Regions from separate parts of the Bacillus sp. N6 genome, predicted to be linked through region 2. Evidence: riboswitches for the same ligand, from Rfam matches in the RefSeq annotation. Region 2 holds a riboswitch; the other holds the start of a gene.
What was found. Region 2 has a riboswitch for S-adenosylmethionine ahead of mtnK (S-methyl-5-thioribose kinase). Riboswitches for the same ligand answer to the same signal wherever they lie in the genome.

Region 1: it holds a riboswitch for S-adenosylmethionine, as region 2 does, so the genes downstream of both, ACUXVC_RS01060 (ABC transporter permease) here and mtnK (S-methyl-5-thioribose kinase) in region 2, are expected to answer to the same signal.

Annotation. Positions count from the first base shown of each region.
Region 1 is NZ_CM127843.1:176,455-192,989, forward strand. Features, by position in the region: gene ACUXVC_RS01025 (FAD-binding oxidoreductase) at 1-936, shown strand, start outside; gene ACUXVC_RS01030 (MFS transporter) at 933-1,466, shown strand; gene ACUXVC_RS01035 (DUF3981 domain-containing protein) at 1,545-3,263, shown strand; gene ACUXVC_RS01040 (multidrug effflux MFS transporter) at 3,382-4,641, shown strand; gene ACUXVC_RS01045 (hypothetical protein) at 4,675-5,121, opposite strand; gene ACUXVC_RS01050 (hypothetical protein) at 5,396-5,899, shown strand; partial or broken gene ACUXVC_RS01055 (DUF3951 domain-containing protein) at 5,916-6,132, opposite strand; SAM riboswitch class I at 6,296-6,401, shown strand; gene ACUXVC_RS01060 (ABC transporter permease) at 6,538-7,455, shown strand; gene ACUXVC_RS01065 (ABC transporter permease) at 7,472-8,476, shown strand; gene ACUXVC_RS01070 (ABC transporter ATP-binding protein) at 8,433-9,443, shown strand; gene ACUXVC_RS01075 (ABC transporter ATP-binding protein) at 9,440-10,213, shown strand; gene ACUXVC_RS01080 (peptide ABC transporter substrate-binding protein) at 10,227-11,837, shown strand; gene ACUXVC_RS01085 (YusW family protein) at 11,862-12,329, opposite strand; partial or broken gene ACUXVC_RS01090 (hypothetical protein) at 12,503-12,707, shown strand; gene ACUXVC_RS01095 (peptide ABC transporter substrate-binding protein) at 12,749-14,389, opposite strand; gene ACUXVC_RS01100 (peptide ABC transporter substrate-binding protein) at 14,794-16,434, opposite strand.
Region 2 is NZ_CM127843.1:3,970,689-3,978,061, reverse strand. Features, by position in the region: gene ACUXVC_RS20320 (pyridoxal phosphate-dependent aminotransferase) at 1-1,100, opposite strand, end outside; gene ACUXVC_RS20315 (carbon-nitrogen family hydrolase) at 1,115-1,978, shown strand; SAM riboswitch class I at 2,050-2,191, shown strand; gene mtnK (S-methyl-5-thioribose kinase) at 2,282-3,463, shown strand; gene mtnA (S-methyl-5-thioribose-1-phosphate isomerase) at 3,460-4,521, shown strand; gene ACUXVC_RS20300 (YvrJ family protein) at 4,589-4,750, shown strand; gene ACUXVC_RS20295 (3-hydroxybutyrate dehydrogenase) at 4,781-5,557, opposite strand; gene ACUXVC_RS20290 (PadR family transcriptional regulator) at 5,723-6,055, shown strand; gene ACUXVC_RS20285 (DUF1129 domain-containing protein) at 6,055-6,822, shown strand; gene ACUXVC_RS20280 (DUF1129 domain-containing protein) at 6,836-7,373, shown strand, end outside.

The DNA.
Region 1 (16,535 bases), 1.6 Mb from region 2:
AGATTGTTAATGGCAGATGGCACGATACGTAATGTAAGTAGAGAAGAAAATGCAGAGTTATTTCCATATGTCATTGGGGGTTACGGTTTATTTGGAGTTATTTTAGATGTGACGCTGAAGTTAACAGATGATGAATTATATGAAATGCACACAAGAATGATAGATTATAAAGAATACGCATCTTATTTCAAAGAGAAAGTGAAAAGAGATGAGAATGTTCGTATGCACTTAGCGCGTATTTCTGTTGCTCCAAATTCATTTTTAAAAGAGATGTATGTGACGGATTATACTTTGGCACAAAATCAAAATATGAGAGAAGAGTACAGTGAATTAAAGGAAGAAAATATTATAGCTGCACCTAAATTTTTACTTGGGTTATCACGTTATAGTGATTGGGGAAAGAATACATTTTGGGATATACAAAGAGGTTATTTTGAACGTACAGATGGAAAGTATGAGACGCGTAATAATGTTATGAGATCAGATAGTGCTTTTATGGAATATGAAAATCCAAATAGGACCGAAGTGTTACAAGAATACTTTGTGCCTATAGATGCTTTCACGGAGTATATAGATGATTTACGTAACGCATTAAATGAAGAAGAGTTTAATTTACTCAACATTACGATTCGTTACGTGGAAAAGAATGAAAATGCAGTTTTGTCCTATGCGAAAGATGATATGTTTGCGCTGGTTCTTTTGATTAACCAGGGACGCTCAGAGAGTGAGATAAAGAAAACAGAGGATGTCATTCGGAAGATGATTGATGTTACTTTAAAGCATAACGGTAGTTACTATTTGCCGTACTATTCTTATCCAACGAAAGAGCAGTTAAAAAGGGCATATCCTCGTATTGAAGAATTTCTTAAGAAAAAGAAGGAAGTAGATTCAGAAGAGAGATTTGTTAATTTATTTTATAGGGAGTATACGAAATGACATATAGAAGATTTGTGGCTTCGCAAAGTATTATCATGATGGCAGGAAGTATGGTATTTCCTTTTTATATATTATTACTTCGAAACGTTGGAAATAGCTTCTCGCAATTTGGCTGGGCGTATGGCTTATTTGCTTTAACATCAGCACTTGTATATCCACTAGTGGGAAAGGTATCTGATCAAGTAGGTGATAAAAAATTATTAATCATATACGCTTGGTCCATGGCAATCTTAATGCTTTGCTTTCCGATTGCCACGGAAGTATGGCATGTGTATATTCTTCAAATTGTAATGGGAGTTTTAGGTGCTGTGCAGCGTAATACTGAGAAGACTTCATTAGCACGAAAGGTGGCGCAGGAAAAGGCTGGTTATGAGATTGGAAAATACCATGTGTGGACATCCATTGGCGGAGCAGTAGCGGTTATTGCCACGGGATATTTAGTAGATTTCTTTACGATCGGTACAATTTTTTATATTGCATCTATTCTATATGTAGTGAGCGGGATTGTATTAAGTAGTAAAAAAATATAACTATTCCTATTTTCACCTTAATACCCTTTATTTGCTATACTAAAAGGGAATACAAAAGAAAAGGGGACAGTGCCTTTGATGAAATTTGTAGTTTTAGCTATTCTTACTTTGTTTTTGATTCCATGGACAAGAAGTAGTAGTAAGCTTCGAGCAGTGGATAAGAAGGGAGATAAGAAGGTTGTAAAGGGTAAGAAATCATCTATTTTAGTTATTCCTGTTTTATTTTGGATAGGTATTGCAATCTATGAATACTTTTGGCTAATTGATGATCGAGTAGACTCGATTCTTACTCATTATTCTGTTGCAGTAGCAATTTTAATTGGGCTTGTTTTATTTTCACAAGATCAAATAGGGAAATTAGAAGGTACATTAAAAGGACTTCTAATGTTTATTTTACTCGCAAGTTACGGCTACTTTGGTTATTTGCACGATATAGTAATCTCGCAAAAGAAATATGATTCTGTTGTTAAGATAGAGAAAGATATTTCAGAGCCATTTACTGAAAATGATCAGCCGTTTACAGTGCCGCCAAAGACAGCGGAGAATAAGATGAAAAAAGTATTTGGTGATATTCCGAAAGTAGCTTATTTTGAGCTAGGAGAATTAACGCCACAAATGGTAAACGGCGAAGCTTTATATGTAGCGCCGATTGAAGTTTCAGGATTTTTTAAAGCGCGTAAAGCTGAGACAATTCCAGGGTATGTAACGATGTCAGGTACGAATCCTGATGCGGAAGCGAAACTGCACCTCGGTTATAAAATGAAATATGTGCCAAGCATGTTTTTTGGTAATAATTTAGAGCGTGTGGTAAGGCAAGCAGAACCAAATTTAATCTTTAAAGGAAAACCTAAATTTGAGGTTGATGATAAAGGAAAACCATATTATACAATGACGTATGGTGAATTTATTTCAGGAAGATCTGGATTTGAGGTAGAAGGTGTTGTCGTAGTAGATGCACAAACAGGTGAAGTGAAAAGATATGATAAAGGAAAGGCACCTAAATTTGTTGATGGTGTATTAAATCATGAGACTGCATCTACGTTAAATACGTACTTTGGTAAATATATTCACGGATTTTGGAATACGAAATTCTCACAAACAGATATGAAAATTCCGACTGAGTGGGGAACGAAAGAAGGCGTGACCCCGATCTTTGGTAAAGATGGAACACTGTATTATTTTACAGACTTTACTTCTCCAAAAGAAGGAGTAGATTCAGCCCTAGGCTATTCATTAGTAGATGCACGCACAGGCAAGCTATATTACTATAATGGAAAAGAAGTGAAGGGGATTATGGATGGTTCAGCAGCTACAGAAGTAGTGGATAATTCCTTTAAGAGAGAGAAATGGCATGGGACAATGCCTGTCATTTATAACGTATACGGAAAACCAGCTTGGATTATTCCGGTTGTTGATGACGGAGGCCTAGTACGTGCACATACAGTTGTATATGCTGCTAATGCAAAAATATTTGCGACAGGTTCGACGCAGAAAGAAGCGCTTGAGAATTATAAAAACGTAATGAGCGGTAATGGTGATACCTTTAGACCAACCTCAACAGGAAAAGAAGCGCAAAAAGAAGGTATTGTACAACGTGTATATAAAGAGAAATCAGGTGAAAATACAATCGTGTACGTACTTTTAGAGAATGAACAAAAGGTATTTATGATACCAGTGAAGAAATTCCCGTATGCTATGTTTACAGAAGTAGGAGACCCAATTCAAATTACATATTTAGATACAGGAGAGACGATGGCCTCGGTATCTAAATTTACGAATAGCAATGTGAAAAAGTAAAGCGATAGAATTTCTATCGCTTTTTTTTACATTATGAAAGAGGAAAATGCGCTGTACTTGACGTATGTTTATGATGTAACTATAATTGTTACGATTCAGTGTGTATAGGAAAGGGTGAATTGAAAAAGTGAATGAAGTTAATCACGAAATATACAAACCTGTAAAGGCAAACAGGTTATGGATGATTCTTGTATTAGGAACACTTACGGCGATTGGGCCATTATCTATTGATATGTATTTGCCTTCATTACCGAAGTTAACGGATGATTTGCAAACAGGTGCATCCCTAGCGCAGCTTACATTAACAGCTTGTTTGCTTGGGCTGTCAGTAGGACAATTATTTGTTGGCTCAATTAGCGATATTTATGGAAGACGCAAACCACTTATTATTGCTCTTATTATTTATGTTGCTTCTTCTTTACTTTGTGCTGTTGCGCCATCTATTTGGACATTAGTATTATTGCGCTTCCTACAAGGAGCTTCAGGATCAGCCGGGATTGTTATATCACGTGCAATGGTACGTGATATGTACTCAGGTTCTGAAATGACGAAGTTTTTCTCACTGCTTATGTTAGTAAACGGAGCAGCACCTATTTTGGCACCGATTATTGGGGGGCAATTATTACAGTTTACAACGTGGCGCGGTGTTTTCATCGTTCTTGGAGCAATTAGCGTATTCATGTTAATCTCAGCTACTTTTGTATTGCGTGAAACATTACCTCCTGAAGAAAGAGAAACGGGTGGTTTGTCAGGGACTTTGGCGACGTACGGAAAATTGTTAAAGGACCGTCTGTTTATGGGATATGCATTGTCACAAGGATTAGTAACAGCGGCAATGTTTGCATACATTTCGGGCTCACCATTTGTGTTGCAGAACATATACGGAGCATCACCACAGCAATTTAGTTTATTCTTTGCGATTAACGGCATCGGTATTATTATTGCTAGTCAGGTAACGGGTCGTTTAGCGGGGAAAGTGAATGAGAAGACATTATTTGTTGCTGGTATTATTATCGCAGCTGTTGGTGGCCTATCTTTACTACTGACAATCGTACTAGGAATAGGTTTAATCGGTGTTTTATGTTCGTTATTCCTTGTTGTATCAAGTGTCGGGGTTGTATCAACAACTGGGTTCTCATTAGCGATGAGAAATCAGAAGCAAGCTGCAGGAACAGCTTCAGCTTTATTAGGCTTATTACAGTTCATTTCAGGAGCCCTTGTCGCTCCGCTAGTAGGTATTGGTGGGAGTAATACAGCGTTACCGATGGGTGTTGTTATTGCGCTTTGTGAAGTAGGAGCAGTATTATGTTATCTATTTATGGCCAGAAGAAGTGAGAAGCAGTTTGAACTGCAACAAAGACAAAATTTAGAGGCTTAACAAAAAAGAACTGATTCAAAGGGAATGTTTGAATCAGTTCTTTTTTTCATTTCTTTGAAATACCTCATACATATTATTCATGATCGTATCATATAAAACAGCAAGTTTATCCCACACCCAGCGATTACTATCGACTTCTTTTTCCCCACAGTCGATAATATCGGTATGGTCAGTAATTTTATACGCTTTTTTAACGATAATAGGAGCAATCTTCGGTATACGTGGGATTTCCTTTAAGGTATCTGCAAAGTTTCCAATGTAGACATGACCGATGATTTCGATTGTTAATGATTTATCCGATATATTTAGCACGGTATGAAATTGATTTGTATGTTGTTGTTTTAAATATTGAGCTAACTTAAATGGAGCATGCTTCTTCTTTAATACGCGGCGAAGGCTCTCTGTATTTTCGATATGAAGTGATTTTTCGCGAATAAGGACACGAATATCTTCTCCCATAAAAGGCATTGTGTTGTACATAGATGATTCTCCTTAAAACCTTACATATGTTTGCGTTATGCATATGTAAGTCTAGCATGGTTTGTTCTTTATGTGTGCTTACAGTTTTGTAAGGTGATGTAGTAAAGCATTGCAAAAGTTATTTGTATAAAGTGACGATACTGTGACAAACATGTTGGTATATATATTACGATGTCGTCTTAAGTGTAAAAAGTAGGGCGTTCTCGGTATAATAACAAGTGGAGATAAAAGAAACTATAATGAGTAATAGTTGTAGATAAAAGGAGAAGAAGAGATGAAGAAGGTTTTGGGTATTGCTGTAATGGGAAGTATGATCCTTCTAGCAGGATGTAATGGAAATAAAGATACGAAAGAACCGAAAGAAAAGGTAGAGCAATCTGCTGAACAAACAGAAGAGATGAAAGAATACCTTGCAGTACATGAAAAATACGATATAAAAATGAATAAAGAAATTAATAAAGCACTGCAGTTATTTGAAGTGGCAAAAGAAAAGGGCGGTAAGGAAATAACGAATGCTACATATAAAGAAGATGTGCAAAAGGTAACAACGAGCATGTTAGAAGATATTGATCATATACGTAAAGAAATTCGTGTGCCGAAGTCGAAAGAGCAAGAACATGAAGTATATGTTGGTTTCTTGAATGAATCGGAACAAGCGATGAAAAAATTACAGAAGTTAGCTAAAGAAGAAGATTCATCGTTGATTCGTGATATAGAAATTAATTTTGCAACAGCATCGACATACTATAAACGCTTTCAAGCAGAAACGAAAAAATAACCTTGCCTGTGCAAGGTTATTTTTTCTTCTTACCATCTCCGTCTGCATCCTCGGATACTAATATTTTCTGTTCTTCGTGAAATTCGGAAATAGTTTGCCCGGTAATATTATCGAAAGGGGTATAAGAAAGAAGTGATACGTTTCTTTTTAATAAAGAGTTTATAGAAGCCGATGATGACAAGTATAACGATAGTTAAGGATAATCCTATAGTAGCAAGAAGTAAGGGATCCATCTTATAACTCCTTTAACATTATTTCTTTTTATTATAAGCCTGTAATTTCGATAAATGAATTAAAAACTGATTTTTCTAAATTTATCCAATCTGATTGACTTTTCGATTTTTCAGAATTATAATTCGAAATATACAATTTGAACCAAATAATAATATAGCAATTTACTTATCCAGAGAGGTAGAGGGACTGGCCCTATGACACCTCAGCAGCGGGTTCTGTAATAGGAACACCGTGCTAATTCCAGCAAGCAAGTCTTGAAAGATAAGTGATGGGCCTTTGTTTGTTAAGCCTTGATCTTATTTTTTAAGATCAAGGCTTTTTGTATTCTAAAAAGAGAAAAGGAAGTAATGGAAAAAGTACATCCATAAAACAAAGTAAATTCATGTGTTTAGGGGGTTATTGAAGTGTATGTAATTAAAAAATTATCGGTTATGGTGTTTACACTATGGGTTATTACGACAGTGACATTTCTAATTATGCATATTATTCCGGGAGATCCATTTTCATCAGATGCAAAAATCTTTCCTGAAGAAGTGATCCAAAACATGAGAGCGAAGTATCACCTTGATGAACCGTTATGGAATCAATATGTTGCTTATTTAGACGGTGTAGTTCATTTTGATTTTGGTGAATCTGTTCAATCAACCGGGCAAGGTGTATCAGAAATTATAACAACTGGCTTTGGTCCATCAGCAATTATTGGTCTACAAGCACTTGTTATTTCATTGTTAGTAGGAATTGCGGCAGGGACATTTGCTGCTCTCTATCATGGGAGAGTAATTGACTATAGTGTGAGTTTGCTCGCAATTTTAGGTATTTCTATTCCAAGTTTTATTTTAGCGCCACTATTTATACAAGTATTCGCTATCCAATTTGAGTTTTTACCAGTAGCCTCTTGGGGAACATTCGAACATACGGTATTGCCATCCTTTGCATTAGCGTTAGGGCCAATCGCAGTTATTACAAGGTTTGTTCGTTCTAATATGATCGAAGTACTGCAGAGTGATTATATTAAGCTAGCAAGAGCAAAAGGTATACCAATTAAGAAGATTATTATAAGACACGCTCTTCGAAATGCGATTGTTCCAGTACTTACATTTGTTGGACCGTTAATGGCTGGACTCTTAACAGGGACTTTCGTTATTGAAAAAATCTTTTCAATTCCTGGCCTAGGAAAATATTTCGTAGATAGTATTTTTAACCGAGACTATCCGGTGATTATGGGAACAACGATTTTCTATAGTGCATTATTAATTGCTTGTATTTTCATTACAGATATTATTCATCGCATTGTTGATCCACGTATTCGTTCTATTACGTAAGGAGGAGGATATTTAGATGGGAGCTTATGAAATTAATGACCAGATATTAACAAATGAAGAGAAAAAAGAATTAACGATAAATAAAGATCAGCAAAAGATTAGCCGAAAGAAAGAAGTGTTTCGTAAGTTTGTATCGAATCCAATCGCAGTTTTAGGATCAGTGACGTTATTACTCATTATTGTTTTCTCGCTTGTTGGTGAAAGTTTAACGCCATTTACTGCGAGTGAACAAGTAAAAGAGGCCACAAACTTACCACCTAGTAGTGAGCATTGGTTCGGAACAGATGATTTGGGAAGAGATATATGGGCACGTACTTGGGCTGGCGGAAAAATTTCATTAACAGTTGGATTAGTGGCAGCTGCTCTTGATATAGGACTTGGTGTGCTAATTGGAGGATTTAGTGGATATGTGAGAGGGCGCAATCGCTTTGGGACATTAATTGATGAGTGGATTATACGAGGAATCGAAGTGTTATACGGTATCCCGTATTTATTGATTGTTATTTTATTATTAATTGTTATGAAACCAGGTCTTTTTACCATTATCATCGCCCTTGCATTAACAGGATGGATTGGTATGGCACGTCTCGTTAGGGCGCAAGTTTTATCTTTAAAACAAAGAGAGTTTGTTATTGCAGCGGAGCGATTAGGTACATCACATATGAAAATTATATATGGGCATTTAATTCCGAACTTAACAGGCATTATTATCGTAAATTTATCATTTACAATTCCAGCAGCTATTTTCTCAGAATCATTTTTAAGCTTTATCGGACTAGGAGTGCAATCACCGGCAGCAAGCTGGGGGACGATGACGAATGATGCACTTGGGACATTATTGAGTGGGGAATGGTGGCAGCTATTCTTCCCAGCAATCATGATTGCTCTCATTATGTTCGCATTTAATGCAATTGGTGATGGTTTACAAGATGCAATTGATCCAAAAATCGTAAAACAGAATCGAAAGGAGAAAAAACATGGCACAAATCTTATCTTTAGAAAACGTAACGTTAGCCGTTGAAAAAGAGAATAGTAAGCAAGCGATTGTGAAACATGTTTCCTTTTCTATTAACGAAGGTGAAATAGTTGCACTTGTAGGAGAAAGTGGTTCAGGAAAAAGTGTCACAGCACAATCCATTATCGGCTTGAATCAAGAATCAATTCATATCGATGATGGAAATATAGCTTTCCAAGCAAAGGAATTAACGAATTTACAAGAGTCAGAATGGAATCAAATTCGCGGAAAAGATATTTCCTTTATATTTCAAGATCCGCTTTCATCTTTAAACCCAACGATGAAGGTAGGCAAACAAATTACAGAAGTAGTTTTGCAACATGAGAAAAAATCGAAAAGAGAAGCAAAGGAAATTGCGATTAACTTGTTAACAGATTTAGGGATACATGAAGCAGAGAAACGCTTTGAACAGTACCCACATCAATTAAGCGGAGGTATGAGGCAGCGTATTTGTTTAGCAATTGCGTTTGCTTGTCATCCAAAGCTTGTAATTGCAGACGAGCCGACAACAGCGTTAGATGTAACGATTCAGAAACAAATTATGGGGCTATTAAAAGAAAGAAAAGAAAAACAAAATACGAGTATTTTATTAATTACACATGATTTGGCACTTGTACGTGAAGTAGCTGATCGAGTAGTTGTTATGTATGGGGGACGTGTCGTTGAAAAAGGAACGATACAGGAGGTAATAGGTTCTCCTAAACATCCATATACGAAAAGTTTATTACAAGCAATTCCGAATATGGATGATTCCGAAAAGGTATTACGTGCTATAGAAGGAACGACACCTTCCATTGAAACATTAAATAGCTTTGGTTGTCCTTTTGTAAATCGTTGTCCAGTAGCGATAAAAGAATGTATTCATCGTTTCCCAGAGAGAACAACATATTCTAAGGAGCATAGTTCACATTGTTGGCAGCATGTTCTAGAGCATAATAAAGCGAAATCAAAAGAGAAGGTGAATGCCTCATGACGACAGATTTAATTACTGTAAAGCAAGTAATGAAAACGTACGGAAGTAAAAGTAAAGAAATCACAGCGTTAAAAGACATATCACTTTCTATCCCGAAAGGAACAACACTTGGCATTATTGGTGAAAGTGGTTCAGGAAAAACAACACTTGGAAAGCTCATAGCAGGGATTGAGAGTCCAACGTCTGGTGAAATTGATTATAACGGTCAAGTCGTTCACAAGCTGAAGTCGGCTCATAAGCGAGAGTTTTTACAGAAAGTACAGTTCATTTTTCAAGATTCTACAGCTGCATTAAATCCGCGCTGGAAAGTACGCGATAGCGTAACGGAAGGTTATATTTCATTCGGTTTAGGTGATAAAGGGTTGAAGGATAAAGTAGCAGGTGATGCGCTAGAGCGTGTTGGATTAGATAGAAGATATATTGATCGATATCCGCATGAATTTAGCGGAGGACAACGTCAACGTATCGCTATTGCAAGAGCGCTATTATGTGAGCCAGAAGTATTAATTCTTGATGAACCAATTTCGGCATTAGACGTTTCATTGCAAATTCAAATTGTACATCTGCTGCAAAAGATTCAAAAGGAGCAAGGCTATACATATTTATTTATCGCGCATGATTTGCCGATGGTTCACTATTTATGTGAAAAAGTGGCTGTCTTATATAAAGGAGAACTTGTTGAATTTGGAAATACGGACGAAGTGTTCCGTAATCCACAACATTCTTATACAAAAACATTATTAGCATCAACACCAAAAATTTCAGGTTAAAGGAGAATGTAGGATGAAGAAGTTTTTACTGTTTGTCATTATGACTGTTTTAGCGATTACTTCAGTCGCTTGCGGTAAGAAAGAGACGCAAAAGGCGAGTGCCGGTAAGGGAGAAGGAGATCGATTAGTAACGAATATTAGTAGTGATCCATATACACTTGATTCTGCTATTGCAACAGATAGCACGTCAGGTTATATAATTGGGCAGTTGTTTTCAAGTTTATATACGCAAGATAGTGATGGGAAATATCAAAATGAATTAGCAGAGAAAGAAGAAGTAAATGCTGATGGAACTGAATATACAATCCATTTGAAGAAAGATATTAAATGGTCAGATGGTTCTCCTATTACGGCAAATGATTTTGAATTTGCATGGAAGCGATTATTAAATCCGAAAACGGGTTCTATGAATGCGACAGAAATGTATTTCATTAAAGGGGCAGAGGCATATAATACTGGAAAAGGTGAAGAGGGACAAGTTGGTATTCAAGTCGTTGATCCTCAAACATTAAAGGTAACTCTTGAACATCCAGTTGCTTCTATTAAACAAAAATTAGCAAGCTCATTATTTATTCCATTAGCTAAAAAGTCGATTGATGATAATAATAAATTAAAAACAGATCCAAAAGAGTTAATTACGAATGGACCATTCACGTTAAAAGAGTGGAAGCATAACCAGGCTATTACAGTACAAAAAAATAAAGAATACTACGATAAAAAGGTAACTCTAAAAGAAATTGAGTTTCGTATTATTCCAGACTCTAAAACAGCGTATCAATTATTTAAATCAAAAGAATTAGATTTACTAAGTGGTTTACCACAAGAGATGATTGAAAAAGAAAAAGGAAATAAAGAATATAAGCGTGTTGCAGGATTCTCATCTTATATTTATTCGTTTAACGTAGAAAAAGAGCCGTTTACAAATGCGAAGGTACGTAAAGCATTTTCATTAGCGGTTGATCGTAAATTTATCGTTGAAAAATTGTATAAAAATAATGCGCAAGAAGCATATGCATTCGTTCCAGAAGGAGCAAAAACACAAAGTGGGCGTGATTTCCGTAAAGAAAAAGGTGGTTACGTTAAATTTGATCCATCAGAAGCGAAAAAATTATTAGAAGAAGGTATGAAAGAACAAGGGTGGTCTACATTACCTGAAGTAACATTAAAATTCACTACAGATACACAACATAAAAAAGTAGCAGAAGCAATGCAAGAAATGTTTAAGAAAAATCTTGGCGTAGATATTAAATTAGAAAATAAAGAGTGGAAGAGTTACATCGACACATACAAGCAAAGTGATTTCCAATTAGCTTATATGGGATGGGGCGGCTCTTTATTAGATCCAATTACTAAACTAGATTTATATGCAGGTGATGGTCCGAATAACTATGCAAAATGGCATAATAAAGAATTTGACGCTTTAGTAAAAGAAGCAAAAGTTGAACAAAACGAAGATAAGCGTTTTGACTTATTGCATAAAGCGGAAGATATTATGTTTACAGATTCACCATTAATCCCAATTATTTTCCCAAGTGCTTCATATTTACAAAAACCATCAGTATCTGGTGTTCAGTTCATTATCGGTTCTAGTCCAGAACTAAGATACGCAAAAATTAAAAAATAAAGAAGTAGGCAATTGCCTACTTCTTTATTTTATTTCTCTTTTATATTCTTTTTTCGTTCCATCAGAGAAGACAACTTCTAAATCGAATTTTTGGTAGTCTTTATCAAGTTTGAACACGTTCACTACTTGATCGATTACTTCTTGGTCAGCAGTATCTTTATCAAATTTTAATTCTTGTAGAAGTGGGCTTAATTTTGTGATAGCCTCATCTCCTGTTAATTTTACATCTGCTTTATGATCTTCAATTTTTGCTTCCATTTTTTTATCAGCTGCTACATTTTTATAGTCTGCTTCGTAGTCTTTCTTAGTATCTTGGTAGTCTGCCTTTAAATCGAATTCATTGAAATTTAGTTTTAAATCAGCAGGGGCTTCATTCTTCGCCTCTTCTGTAGTCTTTTTATTAGAAGTCGTGTCTTCCTTTGCAGGAGCTTTACATCCTGTTAATGCAGGTACTAGCATAAGAGCTAATAAAACTGATAGTAAAATTCTCATTATAAATTCCTCCTTATGTAAATTTGTTCTATACAAGTTTTTCCTAAAATCATGTAATTATGTATGTGTTGAAAATAAAATTTTGACTTGTAGCTTCAAGGATTAATCCGCAATTTAAATCAAAAATGATTTGTATGTATATGGTAAATTGAAGTTGTGAGGGAGGTACTGAAATGCTTTCTAAAACGTATCAAACCATTTCAAGTAACATATGCAGCAAATGGCTATTATACAATAATATTCGGAGGAGTTAGTTTAGAGAGAAATATTATTTCATTATTAGTTATTGTATTGGTTACACAATTAGTAGCAGTGAAGACTTTAGCTATAAAAGGAATGATAAAGGGAAGAAGAAGCTCTGTAGTTAAAGTTGTATAAAAGTAAAAAGGTATCCTTTGTAGGATACCTTTTTACTTTTGTTATTTTGCAACTTCTGTCCACTTGTAGTTAAATTCACCGCCGAAGTCAGTCGTTACAAGTCCTTTAATGAAAGAGCGTTGTAAGTAAGAACGACCTTGTTGGTATAAAGGAGCGACAGCGCCGTCTTGTAATAGAATTTTTTCAGCTTGCTTCATTGCTTCAAAGCGTGCTTTTTCATTGCCAGCTAAATCTGTTTTCACTTTATGAATTAGCTCATCGTACTCTTTGTTAGAGTATTTATCGAAGTTATAAGCACTATCTGTTGTAAATAAATCTAAGAATGTAATTGGATCAGCGAAGTCAGGGCCCCAGCCGTCAATACCAATTTCATAGTCACCACTTAATAGTAGTTTCAACTGTTGTTTACGTGGTTGTGGTTTTAAATTCACTGTTAATCCATCTAGGTTTTTTTCTAATTCACCTTTTAAATATTCACCAGTCTTTTTAGCTAAAGCATTGTCACTTGTTAATAGTTCGATTGTTACTTTGTCAGTACCAAGTTCTTGTTTTGCTTTTTTCCAGTTTTCTTTCGCTGTTTTCACATCATCCTTGACTAGATTTCCATTTTCTTTACGGAAGTCATTGCCTTCTGGACTCTTTGCAAATTTCGCAGGAACCATTCCTTCAGCTGGAATAGCACCGTTATTTAAAATTGTTTCTACGTAAGCCTTTTTATTCATTGCGCCGTTAATAGCAAGGCGTGCATGTTGATTTTTTAATGTTTCATTTTTCTGATTTAGTCGTAAGAATTGAATGCCGACTTCAGCGCGTTCCTTGAAGTTTGGATCGCTCTTATATTTATCAACAAACTCTGCAGTTAAAGCAACGCGATCAATTTGTCCTGAATCATATAAGTTCACTTCTGTAGACTTATCTTTAACGACATTGAAGTTGATTTCTTCTAATTTTACCGTTTTAGCATCCCAATAGTTAGGGTTTTTCTTCAATTGGAAACTTTGTTCGTGTTTCCAGTTATCTAATGTGAAAGCACCGTTGTAAATTAAATGATTTGTTTCTAAACCGTATTTATCGCCCTGAGACTTTAAGTACTCTTCATTAATTGGCAAGAATGTTGAGAATGTCGTTAAGCTTAAGAAGTAAGGAACAGGACGGTCTAGTTGTACTTCTAACGTTTTGTCATTAACAGCTTTGACCCCTAGTTGATCAATTGGTAATTGTTTTTGGTTTATTTGTTTCGCATTCTGTACATCGAAGAATAAGAATGCGTATTCAGCTGCTGTATCAGGATTTACGGCACGTTGCCAAGCAAAGACGAAGTCCTTTGCTGTAACAGGAGTACCGTTTGACCATTTTGAATCACGCAGATGGAATGTATATTTTGTTTTATCGGGACTAATGTCAACCGACTCAGCAACACCAGGAATCGGTTTATTATCTTCTCCCATTGCATATAAGCCTTCAAAAACATTGCGCATTACATTCATGGATTCCCCATCCGTTGCTTTTGCAACATCCATTGTTGGAATTTCTGAAGCGAATGATAAGTTAATTGCTTGTTTATCAGGTACTTTATCGTTTGCTTTCGCTCCGCCTGCATTATCTTTATTTCCCCCGCAAGCAGTTAGTAATAGACTTGCCCCTAAAACAGATGCAACAACAGGTACAACTTTTTTCTTCATTGTTCGTTCCTCCCTAAATGTGTTGTTCGTAACGTCATAATGTCCATGTCTTGAAGTGGCTATAGAAGGAGATGGAACCTATTATAAATATTTGTTTATAGGTAATCAGGTGTTCTATATGTATATACATGTTGAGCTATAATCTATCGTTATATGTTTCAACTTAGTAGACATTATATTTTGATGGTGAAATATTTTGTTTCTTTGATTATTTAGAATATTAACACTGGAAAGAACTATATGTCAATAATAAAAATAGAATGTTAATTTCTTGGAATAATATATTAAAAAAGTATATTCTCTTGTGTGAGAGAACCTACTTTTAATATATTTTGCTAAAAAAACAATTGGTGTGGGCTAATAATAAGTGGGGATGAAGAACCCCCACTTATTACGGTTTTACTTTATTTTTCAATTTTTGCCCACTTGAAGTTTAATTGACCCGCAAAGTCTACTTGCACAATTCCTTTCACATAAGAACGTTCTAAATAAGATTCGCCTTTTTGGTAAAGAGGAGCGATAACAGAGTCTTTAAATAATATTTTCTCGGATTCTAGTAATGCTTCCCAGCGAGCTTTTTCATCACCAGCTAAAGTTGTTTTCACTTTTGCTATTGTTTCATCGAATTCCTTATTAGAGTAATGATCTAAGTTATAAGGGTTATTCGTTGTAAATAGCTCAAGGAATGTAATTGGATCCGCAAAGTCAGGGCTCCAGCCGTCAATTCCGATTTCGTAGTCACCTTTTAATAAAAGCGAAACTTGTTGCTTACGCGGTTGCGGTTTTATATTTACTGTTAATCCATCTAGATTCTTTTCTAGTTGCCCTTTTAAGAATTCACCAGTTTTCTTATCAAGGTCAGCATCACTCGTTAATAATTCTAATGTTATCTTTTCAGAACCAAGCTCTTGTTTAGCTTTTTTCCATAATTCTTGTGCAGATTTTGTATCAACTTTTGTTAAATCGCCGTTTGCAGTACGGAAGTCTTTTCCTTCAGGTCCTTTTGCAAAGTTTTTTGGAACGAGACCAAATGTTGGTGTAGAGCCATCATTTAATAACGTATTTACAAAGGATTTTCTATCAATTGTTTGATCGATTGCTTGGCGTGCAGAAACGTTTTGAAGTACTTTGTTTTGTTGATTCATGCGTAAAAATTGTACGCCTACATTTGGACGTTCTTTAAAGTTAGCATCTTTTTTATATTTATCAACGAAGTCAGATGTTAGTTTTATACGATCTAATTGTTTTGACTCGAATAAATTTACTTCTGTTGATTTTTCTTTTACGACGTTAAAATTGATTTCTTCTAGTTTGACAGTATCTTTATCCCAATAAGTAGGGTTCTTCTTAAATTTAAAGCTTTGTTCGTGCTTCCAATCGCTTAGTGTAAAAGCTCCATTGTACAAGATTGTATTATCTTCTAAAGCGTACTTATCACCTTGTGCTTTAAAGAATTCCTCGTTAATTGGTAGAAATGTTGGGAACGCTGTTAAGCTAATAAAATACGGAACAGGACGCTCCAATTCTACCTCAAACGTATGGTCATCAACTGCTTTTACACCAAGTTGGTCGGCTGGAAGTTCTTTGTTGTTAATTTTTGTTGCATTTTTAATATCAAAGAATAGAAATGCATATTCAGAGGCTGTTGCTGGATCTACGGCTCTCTGCCAAGCGAACACAAAATCTTTCGCTGTAACAGGAGTGCCGTTTGACCATTTTGAATCTCGCAAATGGAATGTGTATTTCGTTTTATCGCCACTTACTTCATGAGATTTTGCAACACCAGGAACAGGTTTGTTACCTTCACCAAGATTATACAAACCTTCAAATACGTTTCTCATTACTTGACCAGAATCAGTATCTGTAGCACGGGCCGTATCCATTGTTCGTATTTCAGTAGGTGAAGATAAATTTAAAACCTGTTTGCTAGGTGCCTCGTCTTTTGCATTTGCTCCGCTTGCTTCGTTTTTATAACTACCGCAACCAGTTAATAAAATACTTACTCCTACAACTGATGCAATACCGGGTACAAACTTCTTTTTCATTTGATTTTCCTCCTAAATAATTAAGTTTGGATGATGATGAGGGAAATGAAAAATAAAAAATCCCTCTTTTCATATTGAGAAAGAGGGATTTTTACGTACAA
Region 2 (7,373 bases):
CGGACATACCCTTCGCCATGTTCACCAAATCCAACACCAGGAGCAACTGCAACATGTGCTTTTTCTAGTAAAATATCAGCAAATTGCTCAGAGGTATATCCTTTTGGAACAGGAAGCCATGCAAAGAATGATCCGGTTGGAATGTCTACATTCCAACCAATTGAGTGACAAGCTGAAATAAGAGCGTTTCTCCGAGATTCGTAACTATTTACAAGATCTACTACACAAGACTGTGAACTTAATAGTGCTTCGCGAGCAGCATCTTGAATTGCACCAAAAATACTAACATACATATGATCTTGCAATAGGTTAATGGTTTCGATGACACTTTCATTTCCAACTGCAAAAGCAATACGCCAGCCAGCCATATTGAAAGTTTTTGATAACGTGTAAATTTCAATTCCTATATCTTTCGCACCATCTGCTTGCAAGAAACTAACAGGTTTTTGACCATCAAATCCGATAGCACCGTAAGCGAAATCGTGAACAACTAATATATTATGTTTATTAGCAAAATGAATGGTTGTATCAAAAAAATCTTTTGATGCAGTAGCACCTGTAGGGTTATTTGGATAGTTTAAAAACATTAACTTTGCCCGTTCAGCGATAGAGTCGTCAATTTTTTTATAATCCGGTAAAAAATGATTTTCTGCAATAAGCGGCATGGTTTCAAAGTGTGCCTTTGCTAAGGCAACCCCAGATAAATAATCTGGATAGCCTGGATCCGGAACGAGAATTGTATCACCAGGATTTGTAAAACAAATTGGTAATTCTACTAGTCCAGCCTTCCCACCAAACAAAATAGCAACTTCAGTTTTTGGGTTTAATTCGACGCCGTATTCACGTTTATAGAATGTAGTCACGGCTTCCTTTAAGCTTTCATGTCCGCGAAATGGCGGATATTTATGATGAATGGTCTTTTCGGCAGCATCTTGTAAAGCTTTTACGATATGCTGCGGTGTTGGTTGATCTGGATTACCTTGACCTAGATTAATAACATCGTGACCAGCTGCAACGACTTTGTTAACTTTTGCAACAAGTGAAGCGAAAAATTGTGTTGGCAATGATGTTACTATCTCAGAAGGTTGAAATAATTTCATACTTTCCACCTCTTTTGAAAGTTGTTACAATTCTAGTGACAAATGATATAATCTTTCCAGTATTTTGTAAAGAAAAAAATAAGAATGGGGCTGAAAAAATGAAAGTCGCATGTATTCAAATGGATATTGTTTTTGGAGATGTAGAAAAAAATATTGAGAATGCTAAAAATAAAATAAGCGAAGCTATGAAGGAAAGGCCAGATGTTATCGTCTTACCAGAACTATGGACAACAGGATATGATTTAACGAGACTTTCTGAAATTGCAGATAGGGATGGAGTGGAAACGAAAGAAAAGTTAATAGAATGGGCGAAGCAATATGATGTACATATTGTTGGTGGTTCTATAGCAAAGCAAACAGAGCAAGGCGTTACAAATACGATGTATGTTGTAAATAATGAAGGACAGCTAGTCAACGAATATAGTAAAGTACATTTATTTCAGCTTATGGATGAACATAAATATTTAATAGCCGGTAATGGTACGGGCGAATTTAAGCTGGATGATGTTGAATGCGCTGGAACAATTTGTTATGATATTCGTTTTCCAGAGTGGATGCGTGTCCATACTGCTAAAGGGGCAAAAGTATTATTTGTTGTAGCTGAATGGCCATTAGTTCGTTTAGCACATTGGCGTTTGCTATTGCAAGCAAGAGCAGTTGAAAATCAGTGTTATGTTGTTGCATGTAATAGAGCAGGAAAGGATCCAAATAATGTATTTGCGGGTCATTCTTTAATTGTGGACCCTTGGGGTGAAGTTGTAGTAGAGGCGAATGAAGAGGAATCAATTTTATTTGGAGAGCTTGAATTCGAGAAAATTAAAGAAGTACGTAAAGGAATTCCAGTTTTTGCGGATCGCCGTCCAGAATTATACAAATAAAATGTTGACAAGTGATTTTTATTCTTGGTATAGTCTTCAACATAAAGTTAAAAATTCAAAAAATTATACAACTCTTATCAAGAGCAGGTGGAGGGATTTGGCCCGATGAAGCCCAGCAACCGACCGTAATACCATTGTGAAATGGGGCGTTTATTACGCCAAAAGGCACGGTGCTAATTCCAGCAGAAAGTAAAACTTTCTGGCAGATAAGAGGGGAGAAGATAAACTTCAAACCTCTTTCTTAGTGGAAAGAGGTTTTTCTATGTTAGAAAAACCTCTGAATTTAAAAAGGGGGAGAAGACGATGGGATATTATTCATTAACAGAAATAACAGCTGTACAATATGCGAAAGATCATGGCTATTTTGAAGCGAAGGCAAATGTCGTTTGTCATGAAATTGGAGACGGAAACTTAAATTACGTGTTCAAATTAGATGATGGAGAGAAATCAATTATAATAAAACAAGCACTGCCTTATGCGAAAGTAGTTGGTGAAAGCTGGCCATTGTCTATAAAAAGAGCAACGATTGAAAGCAAGGCATTACAAATTTTTGCGCAGTATGTACCGGATTATGTTCCAGTAGTGTACAGTCATGATGAAGAGTTAGCGATAACGGTAATAGAAGACTTATCAAGACTAACAATTACAAGAAAAGGATTAATAGACGGAGAAGAATATCCGCTTTTATCCCAGCATATCGGCCGTTTTCTAGCACATGTTTTATTTTACACTTCAGATTTTGGTTTACAGTCAGAAGAGAAGAGGGTACTAGAAGGTACCTTTGTAAATCCGGACCTTTGTAAAATTACAGAGGAATTAGTGTTTACAGATCCGTTTGGACATTATGATACAAATGATTATGAGCCAGATTTACAGCTCGTGGTTGATGAACTTTGGAGTGATAAAACTTTAAAACTAAAAGTAGCACAATATAAATATAAGTTCTTAACAAGAAAAGAAACTCTTATTCATGGTGATTTACATACTGGTAGTATTTTTTCGTCACCTTCTGAAACGAAAGTGATTGATCCAGAATTTGCGACATATGGCCCATTTGGATTTGACATAGGTCAATTTATTGCAAATCTATTATTAAATGCTTTATCTAGAGAAGAAGAGAAAAGAAGTGTACTATTTTTCCATATAGAAAAGACGTGGAGTTATTTTGTAGAAACTTTTACAAAGTTATGGATTGGAGAAGGTGTAGAAGCATATACGAAAGAAAAACAATGGTTACCAATTATTTTGCAAAATATCTTTACTGATGCAGTTGGATTTGCCGGATGTGAACTGATTCGTAGAACAATTGGTTTAGCTCATGTAGCAGATTTAGATGAAATAGAAAATAAAGAAACAAGAATTCAAGCTAAGAAACAAGCGCTATCCTTAGGTAAAGAACTAATAAAATATGAATCTAAAAGTGCTGATATTCAACTGTTTCGAACATTATTTCAACAGACAGTTTCAGGGGGCGTAAAAGCGTGAGTACAATTGTTACTGTTCCGAGATCTGTAAGCTGGAAAGGTGATGCAATTGCGGTATTAAATCAAACGAAATTGCCGCATAGCACAGAATACAAAACATTGACGACTATTGAAGAGGTTTGGAAAAGCATCGTAATGTTAGAAGTACGAGGAGCGCCTGCAATTGGAATTGTAGCTGCATTTGGCTTGGCGCTTGCATCAAAAAAATATAAAACTGTACATATTGAAGAATTTCAAAAGAAGTTTAATAGAGATTGTAATTATTTAGGAACGTCACGCCCGACAGCAGTAAATTTATTTTGGGCAATTGATCGTATGAGAGAATCTATTCGAGAGATTACTACAATAAAAGAAGCACAAAAAACATTAGAAGAAGAAGCGCTTCGCATTCAGCAGGAAGATGAAGAGGTGTGCCGAAATATTGGGGAATATGCGTTAACATGTTTTAAAGATGGCGATAATATTTTAACAATCTGTAACGCTGGAAGTATCGCAACTGCCAGATATGGAACTGCATTAGCTCCCTTTTATATTGGAAAAGAGAAAGGTGTGCGTTTACATGCATATGCGTGTGAAACGAGACCAGTTTTACAAGGTGGTCGCTTAACGACCTGGGAATTGAAGCAAGCAAATATTGATGTGACCCTTATTACAGATAATACTGCAGCTCATGCTATTCAAACGAAAGAAATAAATGCAATTATTGTAGGGGCGGATCGAGTTGTCGCAAATGGAGATACGGCAAATAAAATAGGGACAATGAATTTAGCTATTTTAGCAAAGCACTTTGATATCCCATTTTATGTTGCTGCACCACTGTCAACATTTGATGTTAGGAAAGAAACTGGAGCCGAAATAATTATTGAAGAAAGAGATGAAACAGAAGTTACGAAAATCTTTGGAAAACAAGTAGCACCAATTGGAACGAATGTTTATAACCCTGCATTTGACGTAACACCGAACGAATTAATTACAGGAATTATTACTGAGAAAGGTATTATAAGCGGGGATTATAAACGAGAAATTGCATCATTATTTGAAAAACAGGCTAATACATAATAGCTTGTTTTTTTATGCCTAAATGCATTGTTTTCTCTTACTTATATAATGAAAGGAGGAGAAGAGGATGGAAGAGTGGATCAAGATGATAGGTAATGTAGGGTTTCCAATTGTTGTAACATTATATTTACTCCACCGTATTGAAAGTAAATTAGAGGGGGTAATTGTTGCAATTGAGAAGCTCCCGCGGCAATTACTAAAGTACGAAGATCCTCGCAATAAAAAATAAAGTTTGCTCTTCTTGAGCAAACTTTATTTTTTATTGAGCAGTATAGCCACCATCGATAACGACAGCTTGACCAGTAATACCTTTAGCTTTTTCACTCGCTAAAAACATAGCATAATCAGCGATTTCTTGTACTTGTAATAAGCGCTTTTGTGGGACAAGTGGATAAATAACATCTTCTAAAACATTTTCAAGTGGTACATTTCGTGTAGTAGCTAAGTCTTGTAGTTGATTACGTACAAGAGGGGTATCGACATAACCAGGGCAAAGGGCATTAACAGTAATACCATGCGTAGCACCTTCTAAAGCGGCAACTTTTGTTAATCCAATTACGCCATGTTTTGCACTATTGTAGGCAGCTTTTCCAGCAAACCCGACAAGGCCGTTAATAGAAGCGACATTAATAATACGACCATATTTTTGTTGTTTCATAATCGGAAAGGCATGCTTAATTGCGATAAACGGAGCAATTTGCATAATTTGAATTAGTAGCTCAAACTTTTCCGTTGGAAAGTCTTCAATGGGTGAAACGTGTTGCATTCCTGCGTTGTTAATTAATATATCTAATGAACCGAAATGACTAACTGTTTGAGAAATTGATGCTGTAATTTCCTCTTCAGATGTAACGTCACATTTTAAACCGATAGCTTGAAAACCTTCACTTTGTAATTGCTCAGCAGCTTCTTTCGCACGTTCTTCAAGACGATCAGTAATCACAACTTTTGCACCTTCTTTTGCAAAAGCACTTCCCAGTTCATATCCAATACCACTCGCAGCACCTGTTAAAAAGACAACTCGATTTGTAACCATGATGAAAAACATCCCTTCATAATAAAGTTTTCATAGTGCTCTATTTAGAGAGGTTATAATGAAAATCCTGCAAACATTTGGAAAAAATATCGGTAGCTATCTTGTTTTGCAAAATAGTCTTTGCTATACTATTTTGTAAAACAAGATAGTAGGAGGGTTTGAATTATGTCGACAAGTCAAATGCTGAAAGGGATCTTAGAAGGATGCTTACTTGCTATTATTTCTGAAGGCGAAATATACGGTTATGAAATGAGTGAGAAGCTAGCAAAGTATGGTTTTACAATGGCGAGTGAGGGAAGTATTTATCCGTTATTAATACGAATGCAAAAAGAAGGACTAATAACAAGCGTAATGAAGGAATCTCCATCTGGTCCAAAGAGAAAATATTACACATTAACAGAAAAAGGCGAGGAAGCACTTGATGAATTTATGGATCGCTGGGAAGCGATGCAAAGTAGTGTAGAACGTCTACTTGAAGGGAAGGGAAGGAGAAAATAATGTTATCAAGTGAAGCACGAAAGTTTTTGTTAGATATGAGATTATTTTTGACGGCAAAGAGTGTGAAAGAAAGTGATATTGAAAACTTTTTAGAAGACGCAGAACTTCATTTAATAGAAGGTGAGAGTGAGGGGAAGAGTGTAGAAGATATTTTCGGAAGCTCACCGAAAGAATATGCAAATGAACTTGTAAAAGTGATGGAAAGAGATAGACAGGAAACGTGGAAGCAAATTGGTTTTACAGTAATGAATATCGTATCTTTTTGGATTATTGCTTCTATCTTAATAGTGAATAATGGAATGTTACAGATTTCACTTATTCAGTGTATCGGTTACAGTTTTTCATTGATTTTAGTTGTTATAGGTCCTAATTTTCTACTTCGCAAAATGACCTTCGTCACAAGCTTTACAAAAACATGGTTTTCCATGTGGTCTTTAGTTATGATTGCTCCATTGTTTTTATTAGGAGCTGTTACGATATTAGATGTGATATATCCTACAAAAATGCTCACATTCACCGAAGTCCAAAGTTATATAGTAGCTGGTGGGATTTTTATCATCACAGTAGCGATAAATATATATTTTGAAGGATGGTTTAAAAACTTATATTTAATCATTCCACTTTCTATTATGTTACTGTTTAAAACATTTACATCTGAAGATCTCATGCCAATGTTATTTCAAATTATATGTTTATACGGAAGTTTGTTTATTTTAATTTTCTTTGAAATTATGATGAAGACGAATAGAAGAGAAATGGTTAAATAAGGGGGTGATAAAAGTGCTATCGAATGAAGGGCAAAAGTTTTTAGATGATACTCAAGGGTATTTACGAACAAAGGGCATTAGAGAAGCTGATATTATTTTCTTTATAGAAGATGCGGAAGTTCATTTAATAGAAGGAGAAAAGAGAGGGAAGAGTGTAAATGATATATTCGGTCATGCTCCAAAAGAGTATGCAAATCAACTTGCCAAAGAGATGGAAGTTGATAAAAAAGGGAATTATAAATTATTGCTTTATTTCATTATAAATTTATTAGCATTCACGATGATGAAGAGTGCATTTTTTAGTGAAGTCGACCATCGTTTGTCTTATTCTTTAATTGAATTAATCGGATATCCAATTATGATTTTTGTAGGAATTAGTGTATTAATATGGGGCATGAGAACAGCCTCATTTAAGCGTAAAAGAACTGAATTTTTAATTATGTATATAAGTGGTGCGATATGGTTTTTATCAATTTTCAGTATTGCATTATTAAATAATTTTTATGGTACAACATTTATTAAATTTACTGCGACAGAAAGCTTCATTCTTG